DNA from 3 places in the Mesorhizobium sp. P2_C7 genome. Region 3 is predicted to be linked to each of the others. Evidence: predicted binding sites of a transcription regulator. Region 3 holds the regulator's gene; each other region holds the start of a gene.

Region 1 (5,672 bases), on a different contig from region 3:
TCCGCGCCGCGACATCGCACATCGTCAGCGCCTCGGGCCCGGTCATGTCGAGGCTCTCGCCCGCGTGGCCGCCATCGCGCAGCAGCCGGAAGGCCACCTTGGCGATGTCTTCGACATCGACCGGCGACAGTTCGGTGTCGCCGAGTGCGAGACGAAAAACGCCCTCGGCGGCAATGGTTGGCGCGTCGCGCAGATAGACCTGCATGAACTGGCTGGGGCGTAGATGCGTCCACGCCAAGCCTGCCCCTTCCAGATAGCGCTCGATCTCCTCATGCATCCGCGTGAAGCGGAATTTCGTCGCGTCATAGCCGACGTTGGATTCCGCGCCGGAAAACTTCACCACATGGGCGATACCGGCCTGCTTGCAGGTGTCGATGAAGCGGCACTGCGTTTCCGTCATGTCCTCGGCGGCGGTCGAAATCATCAGCACGCGGTCGATGCCGTCGAGTGCAGCGCCCAGCGTTTCATGCCGGCGCATATCGCCCTCGATCAGTTGTATCCCGGCAAGCTCGTCGAGCCCCGCTGCCGAGGCCCGGGGCGGGTCCCTCACCAGCGCCCTCACCTCATGCTTCTGCCGTGCGAACTCGCGCACGATCGCCTTGCCGTTCAGGCCCGTGGCGCCTGTCACCAGGATCATGGTCTTGTCTCTCCGTTCAGGATTGATGCGCCCGCCCTCTGGCGACCGCACGTTGAAGACGAAGAGACGCGGGCAAAGGATTCCGCCCAAACATTTTTATCGGCGAGATGCCTCCGCCATGCCTCGGATCATGCCACTGGCGCGTAGCGGTTGACCACCATCCCGCAGGCATAGGCTTTCGAGCCGAGCAGCCGCAGGGTCTCGAAACCGCCCTGGTCGAAGATCCGCCGTCCCGCGCCCAGCACCGCCGGGTTGACGAACAACTGGAACTCGTCGACCAGCCCGGCCGCGATGAGTGAGGAGGCGAAACCGGCGCCGCCGAAGACGGCCATGTTGCCGCCCTCGCCCGCCTTCAGCGCCTTGACCTCGCGCGGCAGGTCGCCGCTCGCCACCGTTGTGCGCTCCCACCGCGAGGCGTTGAGCCTGTCGCTCAGCACCACCTTTTGTGCTTCGACGATGCGCTGCGCAAAGGCATAGAACGGATCGCCCGGAAATTTCTTCGCCGCATTGCCCCAATGGGTCAGGTACCCCTCCTCGGCCATCTTGCGGCTGAGCAGGATGGTGTCGACGCCGGCGAAGACGGCGTTGAAGTCCCGCTTCAGCTCGTCGTCCCAGGCGCTGTCGTCGCCCCATTCCCAGAGCTGCCAGTGATGATCCTCGTCGGCGCCGACAAAGCCGTCGACCGACATCTGCATCTGCAGGATCAGTTTTCTCATGGTCATTCTCCGGTTTGTCCGACACTGACGAATGATTTACTTCTGGAACCATTTGACGCACCGCGGAGAATGATGTCAATAGTAAATTGATTTAAAAATGGAACCATAGACATGTCGACCAAGGGAAAGTCCGGCTGCCCGATCAACCTGTCGCTCGAACTGCTCGGCGACCGCTGGACGCTGCTCATCATCCGCGACCTGATCTTCGCCGGGAAAAAGCATTTTCGCGAATTCCTGCAGTCCGACGAAGGCATCTCCTCGCGCACGCTGGCAGAGCGGCTGCAGACGCTGCAGGACGAAGGCATCCTCACCCGCAGCGACGACCCGACACACGGGCTGAAAACGGTCTATAGGCTGACCGAGGCCGGCATCGACCTGTTGCCCGTGCTGGCGACGCTCGGCGCCTGGGGCAGCAAGCACCGCAAGGCCGACGAGAAGCTCGCCCGGAATGCCGATGATCTGGCGGCGGGCGGCGAGGCCGCACTGGACCAGATGAAGGTGGCGTTGCGGGCGGAGCATCTGGCGAACACATGATCGCAAAAGCTCTGCCAAGGCAGGCGATCCCTCGCGCCGACAAAATGACCATCAGCGACCATCATACTCATCGTGAAGACGGACCCAATCACCCAGCGTATGTGACGGCCCATTTTCATTGCGGCCGACGGGAGTGAGGTCGAGATAGCTATAGGTCCCTATCAGGTTCTCGCCACCACGGCCCCGTACCTGGAAAGTGCAATGAATCTTGCCATCATCATCTTTATAGAAAACGGTTGTACCGCCGCGATCTCTGCCTGATATCGCGACCTCCTCGAAATTGAATAACACCTTGCCCGAGTTGATCTGGTCCTCGGTGAACGATACCTGGAAGTCGAAATTGAAATCGCTTCCGAATGACGACACCCAATCAAACTGCCAATTCATCCGCGCCTTGAAGTCCAGTAGCTCGGCGAGAGGAGCGCGCGAGCAGACGGCCAGGGAGACGTCGTGATGCATCAGATGCTGGTTGGCGGCGTCGATGTGGTCGCAAAGGAATGAACAGCCGGTGCACCGATAGTCTGCATTGGGCGGAAACATGAAGTGATAAATGATCAACTGGCTGCGGTTCTTGAAGAGATCGGCCAACGATTTCCTTCCCTGGGTCGTGTCGAACTCGTAGGGCTTGTCGATCCGCAGCCACGGCAGTGCCCGCCGGTCCGCCGCGAGCTGTTGACGCTGGCGCGTAAACGCCTTTTCTTTCTCGAGATGCGCTTTGTGCGCTTCAAACCAATCCGTGTAAGGCGCGATGATGTGGTCGTTCATGTCGTCCTCCTTCCGCACTCTGGCGTATGCTGACGGTCTCGTTACCTGTCCTAAAGACGTTGTCGAAAACCGCGATCCGACGTCGCCTGAGCAATTTGTGCTGAAGAACGCGGCTGATAGCACCGGACGCCGACATTCAGCTTGACAGTCGTGCGCGCTTTGTTCTCTATATGTTCCAATCTATCAGCAACTGCGGATGTGCGGTCGGGATGGAAACGACAGCCACCATCCTGCATGCCGATCTCGACGCCTTCTATGCTTCGGTCGAGCAGTTGCTCGATCCGTCGCTGCGCGGCAAACCAATTGCGGTCGGCGGCGGCGTCGTGCTTGCCGCCTCCTACCAGGCGCGCGCCTTCGGCGTGCGCGGCGGCATGCCGGGACGCAAGGCGCGCGAGCTCTGCCCGCAGCTGATCTTCGTCGGCGGCAATTTCAGCGACTACCAGCGCCTGGGCGACGCGGCGATCAAGGTGCTCGACGACTTCACACCCGTGGTCGAGCGCATCTCCATCGACGAAGCCTTTGCCGATGTCGCGGGCTGCACACACCTGTTCGGATCCCCGCAAGAGATCGCCACGACCATCCGCCGCCGCGTCCGGGCCGAGCTCGGCCTGCCGATCTCGATCGGCGTGGCGCGCACCAAGCATCTGGCCAAGATCGCCTCGCAGGTCGCCAAGCCCGACGGGCTGGTGGTGGTCGACCCAGGCACCGAGATCGCCTTCCTGCACGACCTGCCGGTCGGGCTGATGTGGGGCGTCGGCCCGGCGACGAAGGCGCGGCTGGCCGAAATCGGCATCGAGACCATCGGCCAGTTGGCCAGGACACACAGCGGCGCGCTGACGCGGCTGCTCGGTCCCGCCGCCGGCGAAAAGCTGTCGGCGCTGTCATGGAACCGCGACCCGCGCAAACTGGAGACGAAGCGCCGGGCGCACTCGGCCGGCGCCCAATCGGCACTTGGGCAAAAGCCTGCCGTGGCGCGGGTGATCGTGCCCACTTTGCTGCATCTGGCCGACCGCGTCGCCAGCCGGCTGCGCGCCAAGGCAAGGCCCGGCCGCACGGTGACGGTGCGCGTGCGCTTTGCCGATCTCAGCGCCGTCACGCGTTCGATCACGCTTGACCAGCCGATCGCGGCGACCGCGATGCTGGCCGAGATCGCCGGCGACCTGGTGCGCGGCGCGCTTGCCGACCACCCTTACGAGAAGACGATCTCGCTGCTGGCGATCTCGGTCTCGCATCTCGAGGAAAGTGCCGAGTTGCAACTCGAACTGCCGCTCGGCCTTGCCGATGAGAAGCGCCGTCCGGGCACCCAAAAAGGCCTGGCACGCTTCGGTGCCGACCGCGCCATCGACAAGATCCGCGAGCGCTTTGGCAAGCAGGCGGTCGGCTACGGCACGGTGGCGCTGGAGGCCGCACGCTCCGTACCCGACGAATTCAGGGAATTGGCGCAGAAGGAGCTCTGAGGGTAGCCGAAGCCAATCGTGCCCTGCATATGACCGCGCAAGTTGTAACTGGTAGCAGCAAAAGAGTGACTTGATTTCAGGCCCTGGCTATTCGAGTAAGGTGTAGCGGCCACAAGCCATGGAATGCGATGTTCACAGCCTTCATCGTTTGCGCGTCAGTCACAGCTCTCAGCGCGGTCGTCAGTCTCGGTTTCTCCTTGGCTGCCGCCATGAACGAAACCGGCAACGCCCGGACAATAGCTTTCTACGGTTGTGCACGCAGCGTGGCCTTGGTGGTCGCAAGCGCCGTGCCGTTTTTTACGGGTTCGACGGAATGGCTTGAAGCCATCGCCTGGATAATGATCCTTGTGCAGGCTGGGGATGCGATCATAGGCGCCACGATCGATGATCGGATGAAAACTTTCGGCCCGGCCGGCATGTCGCTCGCCAACCTTCTGGCTCTCCTATGGCTCATCCAGTCTGTTCAATGAGACGACGACAGACAGCCTAGGCGAGAGCTATCTGCCGGTGCGCCAATAGCGATGCACCCTGACGCCGCTGGCGCTTCCGCCATCCCAAGACTCGCAAGCAATTCCGTCCTTGTCGGCATCATGTGTCGGCCAATAGCCGGGCTGCCCTTTATGCGCGTTGGCAAGGCCGACGGCGCGGGCGGCTGTGCAGTTCGGGAACGCAGCAAAGTGCCTGAGAGCGGAGAGCGGCGAGTCGATCTGGATGCCGACAAAGCCATAGACGATGTAGCCGGACAACAGAATGAACGGCGCGAAAAGAGCCACCCATTTCAGCCTGCCCAGGCGATGAGCTGAAGGCCAACGCAAGAATGGCAGAAGCATTCCTGGCACGCCCCGGTTTCCGTACCCCAACACAGGTTATCTTGAGCCGTCTGTGGTGGCAACGACACCGGGCCGAGTTCAACGCGTTCAGGGAATTGGCGGAGCCGCTGGCCTTCGAGACTGTTTCGAAATTCGCTCTGGTGAGTCATGTGATGGTGGTTTCGAGAACCGTAGGCAGCGGACATTTGGTCCGTGAGCAACGGAAGCGCAGAAAACGCCATCACATGGCCGCAAGAGTAGAATTTCGAAATAGCTCTCTCAGCCCCTGATCGCCTTGCCGGCCTGCTGCAACAGCTCGAACGCCGCGAAACGCTTGGCGTGCCAGCCGGCCAGCGAAGCGTTGGGATGATAGACCTCGCCGAGTTCCGACATGCCCGCCATGGCCGTCACCAGGTCCTTGTAGGAGCCGGCGGCGACCGCGCCCAACATCGCCGAGCCGAGCAGCACCGGCTCCGGCGAGGTCGACGCCACCACCACCATGCCTGTCGTGTCGGCCAGCAGCTGGCGCACCAGCGGGCTTTGCCCGGCGCCGCCGCTGACGACGATGGTGTCGACAGGGATGCCCTTCTCATGCTCGGCCCGCACGATCTGGCGCGCGCCGTAGCCCAGCCCGCAGACGCCGGCGACATACAGCCCGACCAGGCTTTGGTGGCTGGTGTCGAGATCGAGCCCGGCAATCAGCGCGCGCGCATCTGGGTCGGCGAAAGGTGCGCGGTTGCCGAGGAATTCCGGC
Region 2 (5,672 bases), on a different contig from region 3:
CTTGCCAGATCGGCCGAGGCCGACGGCGTGGTGAAATCGATCACCACATCGGCCACGGCAAGTGCCTCGTCGCGGCTCACCAGCCCTTCGCCGACAATGCCCGGTCGGTGGAAGCGACCGGCGAGCGCCAGCCGCGCATCGGCCTGGACGGCGTCCGCCATCTGGCGGCCCATGCGGCCCAGCGCACCCGCGATGGCGATCCTGACCGGTGGTTGGGGCATGGCGCTATCTCGCGGCTATTTCCACATGCCGCGCATGCGCGCGCCAATGTCGACGCGCACCTCCGGCCGGGGCGCCCTGCCCTGTGCCGCTTGCGCGCTCGGCCACGAGACCTGCTGGAAGGCAGCGAGGATCGAGGCCGGGATGAAACGGGTGCGCGAGGCATAGAGATGGCGGTCGCCGCGCGCCGCCTGGCCGTGCGGAAAGAAGCGCTGCGGCATGACCAAGCTCAGATTGTCCTTGGCCCTGGTCATCGCCACGTAGAGCAGCCGGCGCTCCTCCTCGATGTCCTCCTTGGTGCCGACGCCGAGATCGGCCGGGATGCAGCCGTCGACCGTGTTGAGCACGAAGACATTCTTCCATTCCTGGCCCTTGGCCGAATGGATGGTCGACAGGATCAGATAATCCTCGTCACGGTGCGGTGGCCCGGCCTGGTCGCTGGTGGCGTCCGGTGGATCGAGCGTCAGCTCGGTGAGGAAGCGTTCGCGTGAGGCATAGCCCGAGCCGATCTGTTCGAGCTGCAAAATGTCGGCCCGGCGCGTGATCGCATCCTCGTGGATGCGCTCCAGATGCGGCTCGTACCAGAGCCTGACCTGTTCGAGATCGGCCGGCCATTTGGCGCCGGCCCGCAGGCCGGAATAGAGCGCGACGAAGCCCGGCCAGTCATCGGCCGCGCGCTGCGGCGGGCGCCAGCCGGCCAACCCCATCGCCTCGTCCAGCGCCGTCGTCATCGTCTCGACGATCTGCGCCGCGACCGAAGGGCCGATGCCCGGCATCAGCTGCAGCACGCGGAAGCCGGCGACGCGGTCGCGCGGGTTTTCGGCAAAGCGCAGCACCGCAAGCACATCCTTGACGTGAGCAGCATCGAGGAACTTCAGGCCGCCGAACTTGACGAAGGGAATGTTGCGCCGGGTCAGCTCGATCTCCAGCGGGCCGCTGTGATGCGAGGCGCGAAACAGCACCGCCTGCGATTTCAGCGCCGTGCCAGCTTCTCGCTCGGCCAGAATGGTATCGCAGACGAAATTGGCCTGCTCGACCTCATCGCGCACGCTCACCAGCCTTGGCTTGTCGGTGGATTTGCGCTCCGACCAAAGGTTCTTGGTAAAGCGCTCCGAGGCCTCGCCGATCACCGCATTGGCGGCGGCCAGGATGGTCTCGGTCGAGCGATAATTGCGCTCCAGCATCACCACGTCGGCGGCCTGCGCGAACTGCTTGGGAAAATCGAGGATGTTGCGCACCTCGGCGGCACGGAACGAATAGATCGACTGCGCATCGTCGCCGACCACCGTCAGCCCGGCGCCGTCGGGTTTGAGCGCCATCAGGATCGAGGCCTGCAGCCGGTTGGTATCCTGGTATTCGTCGACCAGCACATGGTCGAAACGCCCACCCAGATGCGCGGCTATTTCAGGCTCGGCCGCCATCTGCGCCCAGTAGAGCAGCAGGTCGTCGTAATCGAGCACGTTCTGCGCCTGCTTGGCCTCGACATATCCGGCGAACAATTGCTTCAGCTGCTCGGCCCAGCCGGCGCACCAGGGAAAGGCGGACCCCAGCACTTCGCCCAGCGGCGCCTGCGCGTTGACGGCACGCGAATAGATGGCAAGGCAGGTGCCCTTGGTCGGAAAGCGCGCTTCCGTCTTCGAGAACCCCAGCTCATGCCGGATCAGATTCATCAGGTCGGCGGAATCCTCGCGATCGTGGATGGTGAAGGCCGGATCGAGGCCAATCTCATGCGCATAGTCGCGCAGCAGCCGGGCGCCGATACCGTGAAAGGTGCCGGCCCAGGTCAGAGCGTCGGTGATCACCGCGGCGTCGCGGCCGAGCACCTCGCCGGCGATGCGCTCGACGCGCCTGGCCATTTCGGACGCGGCGCGGCGCGAAAAGGTCATCAGCAGGATGCGGCGCGGGTCGGCCCCCTTGACGATCAGATGGGCGACGCGATGCGCCAGCGTGTTGGTCTTGCCTGAACCGGCGCCGGCAATGACCAGCAGCGGTCCGGCAATCCTGCCGTCGCCATGCTCGACGGCCAGACGCTGGGCGTCGTTCAGCCGGGCGAGATAGGCAGGCTGGACGGTCGGTTCCCGAAAAATCGAATCAGAGGTGGCGAGGTTCATCCCCCATCAAGCATCGTTCTGCTTTGTTCGCAACGCTGATGCGAGAATGTCAGCCTGCCCTGCAGCCGAAGCGTGACAGCCGTGGCTAGCGCTGGGGATCGATCCCCATCGCAGCCGACTGGCGGCGCAAAGCCTCACGATCGTGTTGCGATGGCGGCAACAGCAGCGGGTCGACCGTATCGGGCACGTCCTCCACCAAGCAGACGGAACATGGTTGCAACACTCCATTGGAGCAGGACCAACCGAGGAAACGGAATTTGGTTCCCCTGGCGACCGTCTTGACCGCATAGTAGGAGATCGGGGCACCGCGAATGGGGCTTCTTGGGAAGAAGGCCGGCGCCGCTTGGGAGGAAGAATGAAGCGCCGGCCAAGCGGATAAATCAGGTCCGCCGCAAGTGACAGGCTAGCTGAGTCTTGCCCCTGCGTCACCGGGTGATTGTCTTCGTCAAACACGTACCCCTCACCGACCTGCACGTCGCCGGCCCGTCACAGTCGTGTCTTGACCATCATCCCGGCAATTTCCTTGAGCAGTTTTGCCGCCACGGTGGCGGTCAGATTGGCGATGTCGCGAGGCGGGTTTAGTTCAACGATATCAGCCGCCACGATCGGCTGGTTGACCGATTGAATCAGGCTGATGACCTGACGGTGGTCAGACCGCCGGGTTCGCGATGCGAAACGCCTGGCGCAAAGGCGGGGTCGAGCCCGTCGAGGTCCATCGAGATGTAGACCGGCGTCTTGAGATCGAGCCGCAGATCGTCGCCAAACCGCGCCGCCTCGATCACCTCGACACCGAACCGCTTGAACTGGTCGCGATGATGGTCGTTGACGGTCCGCAGGCCGACCTGGATGAGGCGGTCGGCAAGCCGCTCTTCCATGATGCGGGCAAAGGGCGAGGTGTGGGAGCGCGGATTGCCCTGATAGGCATCGTACATATCGGGATGCGCGTCGATGTGCAGAATGGTCAGGCTGGGATGTCGGCGGCGCACCGCGCGCAGTATCGGCCAGGAAATGGCGTGGTCGCCGCCGAGGCAGATCAGAGGATCGCCCAGCTCCAGCACGCGCCCAACCTCACCTTCGATCAGGTCCCATGGATCGGTGGCGGTGTCGAAGCCGATGTCGCCATGATCGACAAGCCTGTCGGTCAGATCAAAACCGGTTTCGCTCCACATGCTGTAGGCATCGGAGAACAATTCGGGACGGATATGGGCAGGTGCTTGCGCCGGGCCCTTGAAGAAAGACGAGTTGTCGTCGTGGGGAATTCCCAGCAGCGAAATCCTGGTCATCGGCGTCCGATCTCCGTCAGCAGGGAATTTCAGTAAGCGCGGGAGCTGGCTGGCGATAGCGATGGTGTTTGGGCCAGCGGCGGGCGCGCCCCGGCAATCAAAACGCAATCAACTCCCGGCTTCGCCGCCCAGCCTTTGCCTGGCCATGGCGACATGGAAATTGGTGCCGAACGGCAACCCGTCATCGTTGAAGTCGTAGCTCGAATTGTGCAGCGGCGCCGACGTCTCGCCATTGCCGAGGAAGACGAAACAGCCCGGCACATGGTCGAGGAAGCGGGCGAAGTCCTCCGAGCCGGTCATCGGCTCGCGGGCGACGGCGATGTTGCCGGGCTCGAAAACGCTTCTCGCGGCAGCAAACGCCGCATCGACCAGTTCGGCATCATTGCCTAGCGGCACGAATTCGCGGGTGTAGTTGACCTCGGCGGTAACATTGTAGGCGGCTGCGGTGCCCTCGGCGATGACGCGCATCTGCCGCTCGATTTCGGCGCTGACCTCGGGGCGGAAGCTGCGCGCATCGCCGAGAATGCGGGCAAGACCGGGCAGTGCGTTGCGGGTGCCGTCGGTGATCAGCTCGGTCACCGAAACCACCGATATGTCGGCCGGGCTCAGTCGGCGCGAGACGATGGTCTGCAGATTGGTGACCAGCGCGCAGGCGGCGACCAGCGTTTCGTTCCCCGAATGCGGCCGCGCGGCATGGCCGCCGAGCCCTTTCAACACGATCTCGAAATTGTCTTCTGCCGACATGATCGGGCCGGCGCGGGTCTCGAAATGTCCGATGGGCAGGCCGGGCATGTTGTGGAGGCCAAAGATTTCGTCAAAGGGAAAGCGCTGCATCAGGCCATCGGCGAGCATGGCCAATGCCCCTTTGCCCCATTCCTCGGCCGGCTGAAAGACGAAGCGCACGGTGCCGTCGAAACCGCCCTCGGCGGCCAGCAGCTTTGCCGCGCCGAGCAGCATCGTGGTGTGGCCGTCATGGCCGCAGGCATGCATGATGCCGGGATTGCCGGAACGGTAGGGCGCGGCGGATTGCTCGGTGATGCGCAAGGCATCCATGTCGGCCCTTAGCGCAATCGCCCGGTTGCCGCTGCCGCGTTTCAGCGTGCCGACGACGCCGGTGCCGCCGACGCCCTCAGTGACGTCATCGAGGCCGAATTCGCGCAGCTTGGCAGCAACGAAAGCCGCGGTGCGCCTTTCCTCGAAGCCGAACTCCGGATGTGCGTGCAGATCACGCCGCCAGACAATCATCTCCTGCTTCAGCGCGTCACGATCGAATTCGGACATTTCGTCTGTCCCCCCTGACCTACTTCACAAGTTCTGTGAGCACATCAAGCAGGATGTTGGCGCCGGCAACAAGCTCGGCATCCTCGGTGTGCTCGCGCGGATTGTGGCTGATGCCGCCGGCGCTCGGCACGAAGATCATCGCTGCCGGCACGATACGCGCCATCATCTGTGCATCGTGGCCGGCGCCTGACGTCATGCGTTTGACGCCGAGGCCGCGGTTTTTCGCGGCAGCCTCGATCAGTTCGACAATGCGGATGTCGAAGATCACCGGCTCGAAGCGGGCCAGCCGCTCGACCGAGATCGTCACGCCTTCGGTGTCGGCAAGCTGTTCGAGACAGACAGCAAGTGCCGCCTCCTCCGCCTGCAGGCGCTGCTCATCGGGGTCGCGCAGATCGACGGTGAAGACGGCCTGGGAGGGAATCACGTTGATGGCATTCGGCTCGAAGCGCATCGTGCCGACGGTGGCGACCGTCGGCGTGTTCGAGGCCTTGGCCCTATCGTGCAGGAAGGTGATGACCCGCGCGGCGGCATAGCCGGCGTCGCTGCGCATCGACATCGGCGTGGTGCCGGCATGGTTGGCGACGCCGTCGATGGTGATGCGTTGCCAGGAGATGCCCTGCAGATTCGCCACCGCGCCAATCGGCACGCCTTCGCGCTCCAGCACCGGCCCCTGCTCGATATGCAGCTCGAGATAGGCGTGCGGCTTGAGGAAGCCGGGCTCCTTGTCGCCGGCATAGCCGATGCGGGCAAGCTCTTGCCCCAGCACGCTGCCGTCGGT
Region 3 (5,672 bases):
GTGTGGTTGCGCGGACTTTCGCGCGTTGCGCGTTCATGTAGCATAGGGTGTCGAGGGCGCAAGGGGCAGACCCGATGGCTGGACGGGGCCGGGGCTCGGATCAGGGCGAGGACGCCGCTATTGGCGTCAGCGAACGGTCCCTGTTTGCGACGCCGCTGCCGGCTGCGTTACCGCTGCCATCACCTCTCGCGCCGGACCCCGGCAACCCGCCGTTGCAAGCGGATGTCTCCGCCCCCGCTCCTGTTGCCGAAGTTGGCAGGATCGTGCGCGTGCGCCGGCAACTCGGCCGGATATCGCTGCCTCGGCTGCGGCACAGCGTGGCCACGGCAGCGGGCCTGGAGCTTGATCGAGGCGTAGCCTTCCTGCTGGTGCCGGTCTGTCTGGCGATCGGAGCGATCGGCTATTTTTCGCTGACGGTGGAACCTGATTTTGCGAAGCCTGTCGCGGTCGTCGTTCTGACGGGGCTCTGCGCGTTCGTCTCGCGTTCCAGGCCGAAAGCCCATCTTTGTTTCATGGCTGCGGTGCTGTGCACGCTCGGCCTGCTCGCCGGCAAGGTCGAGACATGGCGGGCGGGAACGCAGTTGCTGGGTTCGGAAATCTCGGCTCAAGTGACCGGCCGCGTCGTCTCGCTTGACCGAATGGAGTCCGGCCGCATCCGGCTGACCATCGACGTGACGTCGACAGCCAGGCCGAAATTGCGGTATGCGCCGGAGCGGGTTCGGCTTTCGGCACGAAAGATCCCGGCAGAGATAACCGCAGGCTCGCTGGTCACCGGCTACGCCAAGCTGTTGCCGCCCACCGGCCCGGTGCGGCCGGACAGCTACGACTTCTCCTTCGACAGCTATTTCGCCGGCATCGGCGGCAGCGGGTTTTTCCTCGGCAATCCAAAGCTTGTCGCCGGCAATGACGACGACATGCCGCCATCGGCCCGCCTTGCCTCGGGGATAGAAAATGCCCGCGAAGCCATCGCCGACCATATCAGGGGCAGTGTCGGTGGCGCCGAAGGCGAGATCGCGGCGGCGCTGATCGTCGGCGTGCGCGCCGGCATTCCCGATGAGATCAACGAAGCGATGCGGCGCACCGGCATCTACCACGTCATCTCCATTTCAGGGCTGCACATGGCGCTGGTCGCAGGCACCATCATGATGCTGATGCGCAGCGCCTTTGCCCTGTTTCCGGACTTTTCCGCGCGCCGGCCCGTCAAGAAATACGCCGCGGCCGCCGCCCTTTTCTCGATCGCCGCCTATCTTGTCATCTCAGGCGTCGTCGTTGCCGCAGAGCGCAGCTTCATCATGCTGGCGGTGATGCTGATTGCCGTGCTGTTCGATCGGGCGGCGCTGACCATGCGCAACCTGGCGGTCTCGGCGATCGCGGTCATTTTGGTGTCGCCGCATGAAGTGGTCGGCCCAAGTTTCCAGATGTCGTTCGCGGCGACCGCGGCGCTGGTCGGTGCCTATGCCGGCTGGTCTGATCATCGTGCGGCGAAAACGAAACCGCCGCCGCCACGGCGATCTCTGCCTGGCTTTCTCACCAGAAAATTCCTGTTGGCGATGGGCGGCCTTGCCATGACCTCCATCATTGCCGGCTCTGCCACGGCGCTGTTTGCCATCTGGCATTTTCAGCGGGTGTCGCCGCTCAGTCTGTTCGCCAATCTGGCCATCATGCCAATCGTCTCGCTGGTTGTGATGCCTTTCGCCGTCCTCAGTGCGCTGGCGATGCCCTTTGGCGCCGATGGCCCCTTTCTTTACGTGATGGGCAAAGGCCTGACGGTGATGATCGCCATGTCCGGATGGATTTCCGAGCGCTCGCCGGTCGACGCGGTCGGGTTGATTTCGCAGCAGTCCGTCCTGCTGGTGGCGATTGCCTTGGTCATTGCAACGATGGCCACGACATGGCTGCGGCTCGCAGCCCTTCCGTTCGCGCTTGCCGGCCTGTTGACCGTCTCGGACACGCGCGCACCGGACGTGCTGATCTCGGAGGACGCCCGGCTGGTTGCGCTGCCGATCGGGGGTGGCGAACTCGCCGTCAGCCGGGCACGCCCGAACGAATTCACGGTCGACAACTGGAAACGCGCGCTGACATCCGAAACCATCGTCATGCCGGAGGTGTTCAGCAAAGGAGACGGGCAATTCGAGATAGCCGATGCCGCCGAACTGCCGTCGGGCGCGCCTTTCTATTGCACATCGGGCGTTTGTCTCGCCAAGCATCCGTCCGGTGCGATCATCGCGCATGTCGAAGACCGAAAGGACGCCTGGACGGCCTGCGGCTTCGCCGACCTGATCGTCATCAATGACGCCACGGCCTATGACCCCTGTCACAATCCGCTGGTGCTCGTCATCACCAAGCGACAACTGGCTCGCAAGGGTAGCGCGGCCGTCTTCTTCGATCGCCAATCGGCGACCACGCCTGCGACGATCAGCTTCGCGGTGGACAGCCCAAACCGGCCCTGGCACACGCAGCGCAAGTTTTCGCGCGAGGCGAGGGGCCTGCCACCCTACCGCAAACCCGAAAAGCCGGTCGCAAGCCCTGCTCAGTAGCGCCTGATCAGCCCGACGAGCTTGCCTTGCACCTTGACCCTGTCCGGTCCGAAAATGCGGGTTTCATAGGCCGGGTTGGCGGCTTCGAGAGCAATCGAGGCACCCTTGCGGCGGAACCGCTTCAGCGTCGCTTCCTCTTCATCCACCAGCGCCACGATGATCTCACCCGGGCTGGCTGTATCGGCATTGCGGATGATGACGGTATCGCCGTCGAAGATGCCGGCCTCGATCATCGAGTCGCCCTTGACCTCCAGGGCATAGTGTTCGCCGCCCATGATCATGTCCGGCGGCACCGAGATCGAATGCGTCTGGTGCTGGATGGCGTCGATCGGCACACCGGCCGCGATGCGTCCCATGACCGGGATCGACACGGCGGAAACCACGTCGTCGTCATTGCCGGCCGAAGGCATCCGCGAAGACGCCGGCTTGAGTTGCCGGCCAAGGCCGCCTTGACCGAGGCTGCCCTGGATGACGCTTGGCGAGAACTTCTTTGCCGCGTTGAGGCCTGGCGCGATCGAATCCGGTAACCGCAGCACTTCCAACGCGCGCGCCCGATTGGGCAGGCGGCGAATGAAGCCGCGCTCCTCCAGCGCCGTGATCAGCCGGTGTATGCCGGATTTGGAGGCAAGGTCGAGCGCTTCCTTCATCTCGTCGAAGGATGGCGGAATGCCGCTTTCCTTGAGCCGTTCATGAATGAACATCAGCAGTTCGTGTTGTTTGCGCGTCAGCATGGCAGCCCCCAGGATACCCAAAACCAGAATCGGAAAAACAAACCCAGAACAAACACTATCTGTTCCAGTTGTGTTCCGCAACCGTTTAAAGTTTAATGAACTTGTTAAGGCGGCTGAAATTATTCGGCGCCCCGGCAGTGGGTCGCGATCGACGCATGCCTGCCACCGCCGAGCGCTTGGTTGGATTGAAATTGCTATGGTTAATGGCCTGTGGCCCACCCTGTGTCGGGCTTGGCCTCGGCTAACGCTGGAGCTCGACAAGCGGGCTCGGTTCACTTCACCGGTCGTGGCTCCCGTGAACGAAAGGGAGCCAAAATGCCAACTTTGGCGGAGGAATTGCCGGTATCGGCCTTGCCTTGTTCCTCGTCGCATTACCGCTTGTTTGTGCTGCCGTCGCCGGCATGGACATAGACATGCAGCGTGTAGCCGATGTGGGCAACCATCAGGGTTTTCGCGCGCTCGATGTCGCGATCCAGCGCCGCTTCCATGAGCGCGGTATGATGTTCGATCGCGACGGCCTGGCGCAGCGCCTCCATGGCCTCTTCGTAGCCATGCTGGAGACCGGCGGCCGCCCGCAAGGTTGGCGCCAGGCCAAGAAAGCGGTGATGGCGACGCAACTGATCCGCGATCGTGGAGTGGAAGGCCAGCAGCCAGGGGGACGCCGCCGCGCTGAGCAGTGCCGCGTGGAAAGCCTCGTGCTTTTCATCCCATTCGTCGACCACTTCGTCGGACGGGTCGTCGACCGCGGTCCTGCTGCGCGACAGCCTGTAATGGGCGGCAACGACGGCGTCCTCCCATTCACGGCCGCCTTTCTCGATCGATTCCTGGAGCAGAGGCAGTTCAACCACCAACCTGGCGCGTGACAGATCTTCCAACTCGTTGCGCGAGACCGCGGCGACGGCAAAGCCGCGATTGCTGATGGCGGTCACCAGGCGCTCGGCCTCCAACCGCGAGAGTGCCTCGCGCAGCGGTGTCCAGCCGATGCCGTAGCTGTTGCGCAACGCGCTGAGCTTGAGCGGCGCGCCGGGCTTCAGACGGGTGGTGAGGATATCGCGGCGCAGCAGCTTGTAGGCTGCTTCTGTCTTCGAGAAGTGCTCGTCGTCCAGCATTGCCGACCATCCGTACCAATTGGTCGGGTGATTATATATGAAATCCTTCCATTGCGTAAATTATATATAATGTTTGACAACACCCAAGGGACTGCCCATGATCGCCAACGGTTTCACCTGATATGTTCATCTGAGCACGCCCATGCGCGGGGATAGTCGACCATGAATGCAACTCCCGATCTCGCTGCAATCGAGGCGATGGACGCCGCGGACCCGCTGCGCGCCATGCGCGATCGTTTCGTCTTGCCGCAAGGGGTGATCTACCTCGACGGCAATTCGCTTGGCGCGGCTTCACCCGCCGTCTTCGACGAACTGAACAAGGCCGCGACACAGGAATGGGCGCAGGATCTCATCCGTGCCTGGAACACCGCCGGCTGGTTCGACATGCCGGTCGAACTCGGCGACCAGCTCGGACGCCTGATCGGCGCCGCGGCCGGCCAGACTGTGGTCTGCGATACGACGTCGATCAATATCTACAAGGTGCTGCATGCGGCGCTCGCAATGCGGCCGGATCGGTCGGTCATCGTCGCCGAGGGCGACAGCTTCCCAACCGATCTCTACATGGCCGAGGGCGTAGCTTCGACGCGGCCCGGTGCGGTCCTGCGGCTCGAGGGCGTCGACGCGCCTGACATCGAGGAGCTGATCGATGAGCGCGTCGCCGTTATCCTGGTCAACCACGTCAACTACAAATCCGGCCAGTTGCGCGACATGGCGGCGCTGACGCGCAAGGCCCATCAGGCCGGCGCGCTAATCGTCTGGGATCTCTGCCACACTGCCGGTGCGCTGCCAGTCGAACTCGACGGCGCCAATGCCGATTTCGCCATCGGCTGCACCTACAAGTACCTCAATGGCGGCCCGGGTTCGCCAGCCTTCATCTATGCCGCACAGCGGCACCATGGTGATGTCTATCAGCCGCTCAGCGGCTGGTGGGGGCATGCGCGGCCGTTCGCCTTCGAACAGGGCTATGCCGCCGGCATCGGCATCCGCCGGTTCCTGTGCGGCACGCAGCCGGTGCTGTCGATGCGGGCGCTCAAGGGCGCGCTTGACCTGTGGAACGACGTCGATATGACCGCGGTGCGCCAAAAGAGTATCGCGCTGACCGACCTGTTCATCCAACTGGTCGAAGCTAGGTGCGGCGCCTACGGGCTCGAGCTTGAAAGTCCGCGCAACGGCAAAGAGCGCGGCAGCCAGGTGTCATTCATCCACCCCAGCGGCTACCAGGTGATGCGGGCCTTGATCGAGCGCGGGGTGATCGGCGATTTCCGCGCGCCTTCGACCATCCGCTTCGGCTTCAC

What was found. Region 3 encodes LexA, which represses DNA repair genes until DNA is damaged. Its sites were predicted from a motif close to TGTTCNNNNTGTGTTCNG; they were not measured.
Region 1: dinB (DNA polymerase IV) is a predicted target of LexA. The motif match lies at 2,813-2,830, and genes of this name have one in related genera.
Region 2: AC1D2G_RS28575 (ATP-dependent helicase) is a predicted target of LexA. The motif match lies at 2,535-2,552, and genes of this name have one in related genera.

The regions. Positions count from the first base shown of each region.
Region 1 is NZ_JBFUDW010000003.1:75,099-80,770, reverse strand. Features, by position in the region: gene AC1D2G_RS08065 (SDR family oxidoreductase) at 1-637, opposite strand, end outside; gene AC1D2G_RS08060 (dihydrofolate reductase family protein) at 766-1,353, opposite strand; gene AC1D2G_RS08055 (winged helix-turn-helix transcriptional regulator) at 1,465-1,887, shown strand; gene AC1D2G_RS08050 (DUF899 domain-containing protein) at 1,939-2,652, opposite strand; gene dinB (DNA polymerase IV) at 2,862-4,109, shown strand; gene AC1D2G_RS08040 (hypothetical protein) at 4,238-4,579, shown strand; gene AC1D2G_RS08035 (excalibur calcium-binding domain-containing protein) at 4,607-4,882, opposite strand; gene AC1D2G_RS08030 (FGGY-family carbohydrate kinase) at 5,198-5,672, opposite strand, start outside.
Region 2 is NZ_JBFUDW010000017.1:34,194-39,865, forward strand. Features, by position in the region: gene dapB (4-hydroxy-tetrahydrodipicolinate reductase) at 1-221, opposite strand, end outside; gene AC1D2G_RS28575 (ATP-dependent helicase) at 237-2,330, opposite strand; partial or broken gene AC1D2G_RS28580 (agmatinase family protein) at 2,817-3,613, opposite strand; gene AC1D2G_RS28585 (M20 aminoacylase family protein) at 3,722-4,894, opposite strand; gene AC1D2G_RS28590 (allantoate amidohydrolase) at 4,914-5,672, opposite strand, start outside.
Region 3 is NZ_JBFUDW010000008.1:53,173-58,844, reverse strand. Features, by position in the region: gene AC1D2G_RS18015 (ComEC/Rec2 family competence protein) at 75-2,537, shown strand; gene lexA (transcriptional repressor LexA) at 2,531-3,268, opposite strand; gene AC1D2G_RS18005 (GntR family transcriptional regulator) at 3,640-4,377, opposite strand; gene kynU (kynureninase) at 4,540-5,672, shown strand, end outside.